One region of the Saccharopolyspora sp. CA-218241 genome, then DNA from elsewhere that is predicted to be linked to it. Evidence: riboswitches for the same ligand, from Rfam matches in the RefSeq annotation. Region 1 holds a riboswitch; each other region holds the start of a gene.

Region 1 (3,886 bases):
AAATGGGCAGGATGGAAGCGCTGCCCCAGGGCGCGGCGCTGATCGGCCCCACCCCCGTCTCGGGACCCGCCGCGGGCTGCAACGGGTGGTTGGGCAGGAACGGCGCGAGGTGCTCCCGGACGCCGATCGGCCCCACGCCCGGCCCGCCGCCGCCGTGCGGGATGCAGAACGTCTTGTGCAGGTTCAGGTGCGAGACGTCCGCCCCGAACTCGCCCATCCGCGCCAGGCCGATCAGCGCGTTGAGGTTCGCGCCGTCGACGTAGACCTGGCCGCCGCCGCGGTGCACGAGTCCGCACACCTCGCGCACGGTGTCCTCGTAGACGCCGTGCGTGGACGGGTAGGTGATCATGATCGCGGCCAGGTCGGCGGCGTGCTCCGCGACGAGTTCGCGCAGGTGGTCCAGCTCGATGTTGCCCGCGTCGTCGCAGCGCACCACGACCACGCGCAACCCCGCCATCACCGCGCTGGCGGCGTTGGTGCCGTGCGCGCTGGCCGGGATCAGGCACACGTCGCGCTGCGCTTCACCACGGGCGTGGTGGTAGGCGCGGATGGCCAGCAGCCCGGCGAACTCGCCCTGGCTGCCCGCGTTCGGCTGAAGGCTCACCGCGTCGTAGCCGGTGACCTCGGCCAGCCACCGCTCCAGGTCGGCGACCACCTCGAGCAGCCCGGCCGCGTCCTCGGCCGGGGCGAACGGGTGCAGCGCGGAGAACTGCGGCCAGGTGATCGGCTCCATCTCCGCGGTCGCGTTGAGCTTCATGGTGCACGAGCCCAGCGGGATCATGCTGCGGTCCAGCGCGATGTCCTTGTCCGAGAGTCGCCGCAGGTAGCGCAGCAGCGCGGTCTCCGACCGGTGGGTGTGGAACACCGGGTGGGTCAGGTACTCGGAGGTGCGCCGCAGCGCGGTGGGCAGCGCGTCGGGCGTGGCGGCGTCGAGCTCGTCCAGGCCGACCAGCGCCCCGGAGTTCAGGCCGAACGCCTCGAACACCACCGCGAGGTGCTCCCGGGTCGTGGTCTCGTCGCAGCTCACGCCGACGTGGTCGGCGTCCACCCGGCGCAGGTTGATCCCGCCGCGCCGGGCGCGGGCCACCACCTCGTCGGCGGCCCCCGGCACCGCGGCCACCACGGTGTCGAAGAACCCGCCGTGCACCACCTCGACCCCGCCGCGGCGGAGCTGCTCGGCCAGGAGCGCGGCGAACCGGTGCGCGCGGGTGGCGATCGCCCGCAGCCCCTCGGGTCCGTGGTAGACGGCGTACATCGAGGCCACCACGGCGAGCAGCACCTGCGCGGTGCAGATGTTGCTGGTCGCCTTCTCCCGCCGGATGTGCTGCTCGCGGGTCTGCAGGGCCAGCCGGTAGGCCAGGTCACCGCCCGCGTCCACGCTGACCCCGACCAGCCTGCCCGGGAGCTGGCGCTCCAGGCCCTTGCGGACCGCCATGTATCCGGCGTGCGGGCCGCCGAAGCCCATCGGCACGCCGAAGCGCTGGGTGGTGCCCACCACCACGTCGGCGCCGACCTCGCCCGGCGGGCGCAGCAGGGTCAGGGCGAGCAGGTCCGCCGAGACCACGGCCATCGCGCCGCGCCGGTGGACCTCGGCGATGAGCTCCTCCTGGTCCCGCACCGCCCCGGAGGCGCCCGGGTAGGCCAGCAGGGCACCGAAGAACTCGCCGTCCGGCAGCCCGGCGGCCCCGGCGGAGAGGTCGGCGACGACCACCTCGATGCCCAGCGGCTCGGCGCGGGTCCGCACCACCTCGATGGTCTGCGGCAGGGCATCGGCGTCGACGACGAACACGGCGGACTTCGCCTTGCCCGCGCGGCGGACCAGGGTCATGCCCTCGGCGGCGGCGGTGGACTCGTCCAGCATCGAGGCGTTGGCCAGCGGGACCCCGGTGAGGTCGGCGACCACCGTCTGGAAGTTCAGCAGCGCTTCCAGCCTGCCCTGCGAGATCTCCGGCTGGTACGGCGTGTAGGCGGTGTACCAGGCCGGGTTCTCCAGCACGTTGCGCAGGATCACCGGCGGCGTCGTGGTGCCGTGGTAGCCGAGGCCGATCATCTCGGTGTGCGGCGCGCAGCGGTCGGCCAGCGCGCGCAGCTCGGCCAGCGCGTCCGCCTCGTTGGCCGGGTCGGGCAGCGCCAGCGCCAGGTCGCGCTCGCGGACGCCGTCGGGTACCGCGCGCTGGCCCAGCTCCTCCAGCGAGCCCACGCCGATCACGTCGAGCATCCGGGCCAGCTCGGCGGGCCGCGGGCCGACGTGCCGGTCGGCGAACGGCGTGCCGTGCTCCAGCGCGGCGATCGGAATGCGGTCGTGGTTCACTTCGGTCATCGCCAACACCTCACTCATCGCGGCGAACACAGGGGGCGGGCAGCGGACTGCTCCGCTCTCCCCCTCTGTCACTGTTCGCAGCGCGAACGCCTGAGAGCTTCACCCGGCGGACCGGGCTTGCACCGTCGGCGGGACGGCACCACGGCTGTGGTGCGCCCTCTTTCCAGAGGTATCTCGCCCGTGCGGTCCGGTGGGCCTGAGAGGTTGTCGGGGAGGGTTGCTCCTTCGGCGCCGACTCGGCCGTAGCCTTGCCGGACTCTCCCGCACGGGGTCGACGATGCCGCGAAGCCTACCCGATCAGCCGGTCTGCCGGTCCCTCCGGCGACGGGCCAGTTCGTCACCCACGGCGGGTTCGGACACCAGACCGTCCGCCCGCTCGGCCGGGAACTCGTGGATGGTGCCGCTGATCTCCCGGACGGCACCGCTGACCGCGATGCCGAACACGCCCTGACCACCCTGGAGCAGGTCGACGACCTCCTCCGGGGAGGTGCACTCGTAGACCGTGGTGCCATCGCTGAACAGGGTCAGGCGGGCGAGGTCCTCGACCCCGCGGTGGCGCAGGTGGTCCACCGCGACCCGGATGTTGTGCAGCGAGACGCCGGTGTCCAGCAGGCGCTTGACGACCTTGAGGACCAGGATGTCCTTGAACGAGTAGAGGCGCTGCGAGCCCGACCCGGCGGCGCTCCTTATCGAGGGGCGGACCAGCTTGGTGCGGGCCCAGTAGTCGAGCTGGCGGTAGGTGATGCCGGCGATCTGGCAGGCAGCGGGGCCCCGGTAGCCGACGAGCTCGTCGGGCAGCGCGGCGTCAGGCGCCGGCTCGTCCCGACCTCGGGCAGCATCCTCGCCGGGTGCTTCCTCGACCACGCCTGCCTCCCCTCGTCCGGCACGGAGCCGACCACCGGTTCCCGGGTCGACGATCCGGGACCGCGAACCCCTGCTCACCGGCGGAATCACACCGGAGCAATTCGCATCATCCGACGGTAGGCCGGTCCGGTGGGCAGGTCAACGCGACGCGCGGGTGACCCGACGAGCCGACCCCCGCGAAGGCGTTCGCGGGGGTCGGGAAGCCGCTCTCCGGGCGAACGTCAGGTGTCGGCGCCGCGGAAGTCCTCCGGCGACACCGAGTCGAGGAACTCGCGGAACTTCTCCACTTCGTCCTCCTGCTCGTCCGGGATGATCAAGCCCGCCTCGTCGAGCACGGATTCGTCGGCATGGATCGGGACGCCGATGCGCAGCGCCAGCGCCACCGAGTCGCTCGGCCGCGCCGAGACCCGCACATCGCCGTCGAACACCAGCTCGGCGAAGAAGGTGCCCTCCTGCAGGTCGGTGATCCGCACCTGCTCCAAGTCCCGCCCCAGCGCGCCGATGACGTCCTTGAGCAGGTCGTGGGTCAACGGCCTCGCCGGTCGCACCCCCTGCTGCTCCAGCGCGATCGCCGTCGCCTCGACCGATCCGATCCAGATCGGCAAGTAGCGGTCACCGCTGGTCTCGCGCAGCAACAGGATCGGCTGGTTGGCTGGTAGTTCCACTCGCACGCCGACGACGCGCATCTCACTGCTCATCGTC
Region 2 (3,886 bases), 2.0 Mb from region 1:
TGACAGGAAGGTTCCCCTGCTGCCATGCCGCCGGTCGTCTACCGGTCGCGGGTCCAGCGGTCGGTGGCGAGCTGGATGAGCAGGGCGGTGCGGACGTCGGGGTCGTCGAGGTCGACCGGTGCGATCTCGACCAGGCGCTTCATGCGGTAGCGGAACGTGTTGGGGTGCACGCGGAGCTCGTCGGCCGCCGCGCGCGGCCGTCCGGGGTGGCGTAGCCAGGCGTGCAGGGTGCTGAGGTAGTCGGTGCCCTGTGCGCGATCGTGCTCGCGCAGCAGTCGCAGCGGACCGAGAGCGCCGATCTCGGGTCCGGCGACGGAGGCGCGATGCACCACCACCCGGTGCCACACCTGCTCGTGCACCGCGACCGGGCCCCGAACCCGCCCGCCGCGCAGCAACCCGATCAGCTCCTCGGCTTCGGCTCGCGAGTCCGCCAGACCGCTCACCGGGGACGGGCCGCCGACTGCGATCAGCGGTCGATTGGGCGACCGGTCGTCCAGCAGCGCGGCGCGCAGCGCGGGCCATCCGGCGTCGTCGTCGGGGACCACCGCGTAGAGGAGCGTGCCGATCTCGGTCAGCAGGGGACGCTGTCCGACGCCGCGGTCGAGCCGTTCCCACGTCGACAACCGGTGCGCCTCGGCGGGTGCGTCGCCGGAGGCGACGTCGATGGCGACGACCCGGTGCGGCCGGTCGCGCACGGCGAGTTCGTCCGCCGCGGTCCGCCAACCCGCGCGGCCTTCCAGCAGCAACCGGACCTGTTCGGCGGTGCGCTGCCGTTCGGTGTCGGCGAGGGACCGCCAGCGCAGCAGTTGCAGCGCGACCAGCGGCGCGGTCTCGGCGAAGGCGGCCGCCCGTTCCTCGCCGACCTCGTCGGGGACCACCGCCCACATCGACCCGAGCAACTCGCCGCCCACCCGCAGCGCGACGACCAGGCGAGGCAGCGTGCCGTCCTGCTGGGCGGGTACGAAGATCGTCGCGCTGCCCTTGCTGAGCTGCCGGAACGTGCCGCGCGCCCGGAATTTCGCGAGCACGTCGGCGGGCTGGCCGCGTCCCATGATCGTCGACACCCGGGCCGGATCGATCATGTCCTGCCGCGCGGAGTACGCGAGCACCTGCGAGCGGGCGTCCTCGATGGTCACCGGCGCGTCCACCACCTCGGCGACCGCGTCGGCCAACCGGAACAGGTCGTCGCGCCCGCCGCCGCGCGGGTCGCCGTCCGATCCCTCGGCCAGCGCCGCGCGGACCAGCCACACCAGTTGGGCCCACGCGGTCCCGGAACGCACCTCGACCAGCGCGATCTCGGCCCGCTCCGCGGCCGCGACCACGGCCGGCCGCTCGGCCAGCGGTGGTTTGAGCAGCACCGCCGCCGCGTCGAGGTCAGCGCACGCGCGTACCAGTTCCGCGGCGTCGGCACCATCGGTGACCGCCACGCCCAGCACGAGATCCCCCGTTCCGGCGGATGGTCGCTCACCCGGTTCGGCGATGACCACGTCGGTGACGCGGCGCGTCGGGTCCGGAACGACCACCGGGCGCAGCAGGGCCGGGCTCATGCGATCGAGCAGCTCCCGGACGCCGCGCACCCCTGTCCCTTCCTCCGGCCCACCGGGCGGGAGGCATTGACACCCGGGCAGGCGCGATTATCGTTGCTGAGCACGTCGACAATCGCATATCGGCCGATGATCCCGGGCGGGAGAGCCCGTGGCCGCTCACCGAGCGCAACCACGGCGCCGAAGGAGCAAGACTCCCCGCACACTCTCAGGCACCCATGACCGTCCGGGCCAGGCAACTCTGGAAAGCGCGCGTCGACGAGGACGCCCACCCACGGTGCAAGCTGCTCGCGCGGCGAAGCTCTCAGGTTCCGAAACAGAGGGGGAGGCCCAGCACACCCGGGCACCCGCGTGCCCCTGAAGCGATGGAGCCTCCCGAGATGACGCTGCCTGCGAACCTGAGCTACACCGAAGAGCACGAGTGGATCGAGGACCGCGACGAGCTGGTCCGGATCGGCATCACCCAGCACGCGGCCGAGGCCCTCGGCGACATCGTGTACGTGCAGCTCCCCGACGTCGGCGACACGATCGAATCGGGCCAGTCCTGCGGCGAACTGGAGTCCACCAAGTCGGTCAGCGACCTGTTCGCGCCGGTGACCGGCGAGGTGGTCGCCGTCAACGAGGCGGTCGTGGACGATCCCGCGCTGGTCAACGCCGAGCCCTTCGGCAGCGGCTGGCTGCTCGAGGTGCGCGTCACCGCGAGCGGCCCGGTCCTCACCGCCGAGCAGTACGCCGAACTCATCGGCTGACCGGTTCCGGCCTGTTCGCGCGCGAGCAGGGGAACTTTCCTCCCACCGCTCGTGCGGCCGCGCGCGTCCGGCCTCGGTTGGCAGCAGGGGAACCTTCCTGTCACGGGTGAGAGGAAGGTTCCCCTGCTCGCACCTGCTCAGCCGATCCCGACCAGTTCGACCTCGAAGTGCAGGGTCGCGGCGGGCGGGATGACCGGCGGCACGCCGCGGTCGCCGTAGGCCTGGTGGGGCGGGACCACGAGCTTGCGGACGTCGCCGACGCGCATGCCGACGACGCCCTTGTCCCAGCCCTCGATGACGTGCCCTTCGCCGAGCGGGAACACCAGCGGCTCGCCGCGATCCCGCGACGAATCGAACTTGCTCCCGTCGGCCAGCGTGCCGACGTAGTGGACGTGCACGGTGTCGCCCGGCTTCGCCTCGGCGCCGTCGCCCGCGGTGACTTCCTCGATCTGCAGCTCGGCCATGCGGTACCTCCTCTGGTGCAGTCGGCACATCCGATCACACCTCGGCAGGGGCGGCGCGTCCGCGGCTGGTCGATTGTGCGCAGTTGAATTGCGCGCTCCCGTGATCTCGTGGAGTCCTCGGAGTCGCGCTGTCGCTGGACGCCCAACTGTGCTTCGCGCTCTACAGCGCGTCGCGGGCGTTCACGAACCTCTGCCGTCCGCTGCTCGACGGGCTCTCGCTCACCTACCCGCAGTACCTGGTGCTGCTCGTGCTGTGGGAGCGCGAGCAGTTTGTTCGCCGCCGGATACGCGGCCTGCTTCCACAGCGCGCTGCACTGGTCACGCGCAAGGAGGAGGTCCAGCTCACCGACTCGTCGGTCACGGCACGGGTCGGTATCGGCGACAACGGTGCCGACGGGTTCCAGCTCGGCGTGGCACTGGTCGTCTCGGTGCCCGGTGTGGAGCGCGAGCACGGGTAGCGGCTCGTCGAGAGGGCCGACTCGGTGTGCCCGTATTCCAATGCGGTGCGCGGCAACGTCGGCATTCGGCTCGAGGTCGCCTGCCGGTCCGGTTCGTCCGCTTCGGATGTGGCAGCAGGGGAACCTTCCTGTCACCGGTGACAGGAAAGTTCCCCTGCTGTCACCCCCGGTGGTTGCATGGCTATGCGCGGTGAGCAATAGTCATGTCCGGAGTCGGTGAGGGGGAGGACGCCCGTGGCGGTCGTCGAGTTCGCGCAGTGGCAGGCGTCGGCGTCGCCGACCGCGCGCCGGTTGCGCGAGGGTGCTGGGCTGCTGTCCGCGATGCTGCCCAGCGGCACGCCGGTCGCGGTGCCGGTGATGGAAGCCACCGGGGTCACGGGCGAGGGGGTGCACCACGTCGACGTGCTGGCCGCGAACCTCGCCGCCGCGCGGGTGGCGGTCGCCCAGGCGGGTGGCGGTCCGCTGATCACCGTCGGTGGCGACTGCGGCGTGGACCTCGCGCCGGTGGAGGCGGCGCACCGCCGCCACGGCGCGGGCTTGGCGGTGGTGTGGTTCGACGCCCACGCCGATCTGAACACGCCGCGGTCCTCGCCGTCGGGGGCGTTCAACGGCATGGTGCTGCGCACGCTGCTGGGCGAGGGCCCGTCCGGGTTGCTGCCGGAGAACCCGCT
Region 3 (3,886 bases), 1.5 Mb from region 1:
CTACGTCGGACGAAGGTGCCCCTCACCAGGAACGGGACGGGTCAGCCGAGGGCACCGGAGACCGAGGCGTGGCCCTTGAGGAGGTTGCGGGCGATGGTGCGGCGCTGGATCTCGTCGGTGCCCTCGAAGATCCGCAGCAGCCGCAGGTCGCGGTACCAGCGCTCGATGGGCAGCTCCTTGGTGTAGCCCATGCCGCCGTGCATCTGGAGCACCCGATCCACGATCTCCCCGGCGCGGGTGCCGCCGTAGAGCTTGGCGATGGACTGGGCGTGCCGGGAGTCGCCGCCCTGGTCGACCTGCCACGCGGCGTGCAGCACCAGCCAGCGCAGCGCCTCGATCTCCACCGCGGAGTCGGCCACCATCCACTGGATCGCCTGCCGCTCGGCGATCGGCTCACCGAAGGTCTCGCGGGTCTTGGCGTAGTCCATGCCCATCTCCAGCAGCCGCTCGCAGGCGCCGAGGGCGTGCGCGGGCAGCAGGTACCGGCCGCGGCCGATCCACTGCATGGCCAGCCGGAAGCCCTTCCCGACCTCGCCGAGCACGTTGCGCTCCGGCACCCGGACCTCGTCGAACACCAGCGCGGCGGGGCGGCGCTCCCACGGGCCCATGATGTCGATCGGCTCGGACTTCCAGCCCATGTCGCGGTCGACGAGGAAGCAGGTGACGCCGCCGTCGGCCCCCTTCTCCCGGTCGGTGACCGCGAACACCATCACGAAGTCGGCGTCGATGCCGCCGGTGATGAACGTCTTCTCGCCGTTGACGATCCACTCCGAGCCTTCCTTGCGCGCGGTGGTGCGCAGGTTCTTGGCGTCGGACCCGGCGCCCGGCTCGGTGATCGCGAAGCAGGACTTGCGGGTGCCCTCGATGGTGGGCAGCAGGTACTCCCGCTTCTGCTCCTCGTTGGCGTGGTAGAGGATGTTGTCGGCGTACCCGCCGAACCGGAACGGCACGAAGGTGCGGCCCAGCTCGGCCTCGATGAGCGCCGACATCACGGCGGAGAGGTCCATCCCGCCGTACTCCTCCGGGGTCTGCACGCCCCAGAAGCCCGCCTGCTTGGCCTTGTCCTGGAGCTCCCGCTGCTCGTCCTTGGTGAGGCCGCGCTCGCCGGCGCGCTCCCGGCGCAGCACCTCCGGCTCCAGCGGCACCAGCTCGCGCTGGACGAAGTTGCGAACCCAGTCGCGGATGTCGCGCTCGGTCTCCGACAGCGAGAAGTCGACCATGGGGCTTTCCTTTCCGCGCCCTGTGACTAACGGCGTTAGTTTTATGGGAGTCTAGAACCGCCGCGACGAGGCCCGCAAGGGTGTTCCGAGGAGGAGGGACCGTGCCCCGCCCCAGCAATCCCCTGCTGACGCCGGACCGCATCCGGCTGGCCGGTCTGGAGATCATCGACGAGCTCGGGCTGGAAGCGCTGTCCATGCGGCGGCTCGCCGACCGGCTCGGCGTCAAGGCCGCGTCGCTCTACAACCACGTGCCCGGCAAGGACGAACTGCTGCACGAGATCGCCGACGGCGTGATGCGCGCCGTGGACGTCAGCGGCTTCGAGCAGGACTGGGCGACCGGGCTGCGCACCTGGGCGCGCTCGTTCCGGGCCGCGCTCATCGCGCACCCCCACCTGGTCCCGTTCCTGGCCTCCGGTCCGGCCCGGCGGGAGACCGCGCTGCGCCGCGCCGACGCCGTGCACGGCGGGCTCACCTCGGCGGGCTGGCCGCAGCGGTACGCGACGATGATCGGCGCCTCCACCAAGTACCTGGTGGTCGGCTCGGCGATGGGCTCATTCTCGGCCGGTTTCCCGGACGAGGCGGAGCTCTACGACGAGCGCTTCCCCCACCTGGACCGGGCCCACCTGCTGCGCGAGCACGCGGCCGAGATCGACGCGGACAGCTTCGAGCTCGCACTCACCGCCCTGGTCGACAGCCTGACCCGCCTCCACCACGACCTCACCACCCAGCCCGGCTGAGTCACCCGCACCGCATCGCGATCGGACCACAACACCTTCCACTGAGATCACCCTCGCGTTGTGTTGACTGGCTTCGCGCACCTCCGTAGCGTCCGAATCCGACCGGCCCACAACTCAAGACCGCGCCGACGACGTCGTGCGGGAGAGACCCCAGCGTCACGGGGCGCCGAAGGAGCAATCTCCCCAAGAAACTCTCAGGCACCGGCACCGCGCGACAGCAGGCGAACACGGAGAAAAGCAGGAGCCCCGCTCCTCGCCCACGGTGCAAGCCGCCCGGTGTCCTGGCGCCGGACCGCGGTGAAACTCTCAGGCCAATGACTCCGGGGAGACCCCGACCAGCGCGAACCCGCGCAGGTCGACGTCGGGGTGCCCCGGATAAGGTTGTGCTTCGCGCGGCTGACCGGCCCCTCGTCCGCCGACCCGCGCCCACCAGGAGGAGCCATAGCCATGTCGTCGCCACGACGGACCCTGCTGCACGAGGTGCACGAGTCGCTCGGCGCCACCTTCACCGAGTTCGCGGGCTGGCGGATGCCGCTGCGGTACTCCGGTGACACCGCCGAGCACCACGCCGTGCGCACCGCCGCCGGGCTGTTCGATCTCACCCACATGGGCGAGCTCCGGATCAGCGGCCCGCAGGCCGCCGAGGCCCTGGACCACGCGCTGGTGGCGAAGGCGTCGGGGATCAAGCCGGGCCGCGCCCGCTACACGATGCTCTGCGACGAGCGGGGCGGCGTGCTCGACGACCTCATCGTCTACCGGCTCACCGAGCAGGAGTACCTGGTGGTGGCCAACGCCGCGAACGCCGCGGTGGTCGCCGCCGAGCTCGCCGAGCGCGTCGGCGGGTTCGACGCCGAGTTCGCCGACGTCTCCGAGGAGTACGCGCTGCTGGCGGTGCAGGGACCCCGCGCCGCCGCGATCCTGGCCCCGCTGACCGACACCGACCTCACCGAGGTCAAGTACTTCGCCGGCTACCGGAGCGCGGTGGCCGGTCACCCGGTGCTGCTGGCCCGCACCGGTTACACCGGCGAGGACGGCTTCGAGCTGTTCACCGCGCCGGGCGACGCGGCGGCCATCTGGCAGGCGCTGACCGAGGCGGGCGCCGAGCACGAGCTGCGGCCCGCCGGGCTGTCCTGCCGGGACACGCTGCGGCTGGAGGCCGGGATGCCGCTGCACGGCCACGAGCTCTCCACCGAGCTGACCCCGTTCCACGCCAACCTGGGCCGGGTGGTCAAGCTCGACAAGCCGGGCGACTTCGTCGGCAAGGCGGCGCTGGCCGCGGTCGCCGAGCAGCCCACCGCCCGCACCCTGGTCGGGCTGACCACCGACCAGCGCCGCGCTCCCCGGCACGGCTACCGGGTCCTCGACGACGCGGGCACCGAGGTCGGCGAGGTCACCAGCGGTGCGCCGTCGCCGACGCTGGGGCACCCGGTGGCGATGGCCTACGTGGACCGGGCGCACAGCGCGCCGGGCACCGCGCTGCAGGTGGACATCCGGGGCAGGACCGCGCCCGTGGAGGTCGTCGAGCTCCCCTTCTACCGCCGCAACGCCTGAGAGATCACTACAGGAGGCAACACCATGTCGACACCTGACCTGTTCAACGACCAGCTCGCCGCGGTCGACCCCGAGGTGGCGGCGGCGGTCGGTGCCGAGTTGAACCGCCAGCAGGCGACGTTGGAGATGATCGCTTCGGAGAATTTCGCGCCGCGGTCGGTGCTGGAGGCGCAGGGTTCGGTCCTGACCAACAAGTACGCCGAGGGCTATCCGGGCAAGCGGTACTACGGTGGCTGCGAGCACGTCGACGTGGTCGAGCGGCTGGCCATCGACCGGGTCAAGGCGTTGTTCGGTGCGGAGTACGCCAACGTCCAGCCGCACTCGGGGGCGCAGGCCAACGCCGCGGCGATGTTCGCGCTGCTCAAGCCGGGTGACACC

The links. Region 1 has a riboswitch for glycine ahead of gcvP (aminomethyl-transferring glycine dehydrogenase). Riboswitches for the same ligand answer to the same signal wherever they lie in the genome.
Region 2: it holds a riboswitch for glycine, as region 1 does, so the genes downstream of both, gcvH (glycine cleavage system protein GcvH) here and gcvP (aminomethyl-transferring glycine dehydrogenase) in region 1, are expected to answer to the same signal.
Region 3: it holds a riboswitch for glycine, as region 1 does, so the genes downstream of both, gcvT (glycine cleavage system aminomethyltransferase GcvT) here and gcvP (aminomethyl-transferring glycine dehydrogenase) in region 1, are expected to answer to the same signal.

The regions. Positions count from the first base shown of each region.
Region 1 covers NZ_CP191860.1:2,826,635-2,830,520, reverse strand. The annotation lists gene gcvP (aminomethyl-transferring glycine dehydrogenase) at 1-2,320, opposite strand, end outside; glycine riboswitch at 2,494-2,594, opposite strand; gene ACQP0T_RS13450 (MerR family transcriptional regulator) at 2,618-3,184, opposite strand; gene ACQP0T_RS13445 (bifunctional nuclease family protein) at 3,406-3,882, opposite strand.
Region 2 covers NZ_CP191860.1:4,863,513-4,867,398, reverse strand. The annotation lists gene ACQP0T_RS23165 (PucR family transcriptional regulator) at 39-1,577, opposite strand; glycine riboswitch at 1,675-1,779, shown strand; glycine riboswitch at 1,780-1,874, shown strand; gene gcvH (glycine cleavage system protein GcvH) at 1,925-2,293, shown strand; gene ACQP0T_RS23155 (FKBP-type peptidyl-prolyl cis-trans isomerase) at 2,431-2,757, opposite strand; partial or broken gene ACQP0T_RS23150 (MarR family transcriptional regulator) at 2,886-3,017, shown strand; gene ACQP0T_RS23145 (hypothetical protein) at 2,997-3,215, shown strand; gene ACQP0T_RS23140 (arginase family protein) at 3,450-3,886, shown strand, end outside.
Region 3 covers NZ_CP191860.1:4,321,642-4,325,527, forward strand. The annotation lists gene ACQP0T_RS20605 (acyl-CoA dehydrogenase family protein) at 42-1,220, opposite strand; gene ACQP0T_RS20610 (TetR/AcrR family transcriptional regulator) at 1,322-1,957, shown strand; glycine riboswitch at 2,087-2,177, shown strand; glycine riboswitch at 2,178-2,288, shown strand; gene gcvT (glycine cleavage system aminomethyltransferase GcvT) at 2,405-3,508, shown strand; gene glyA (serine hydroxymethyltransferase) at 3,533-3,886, shown strand, end outside.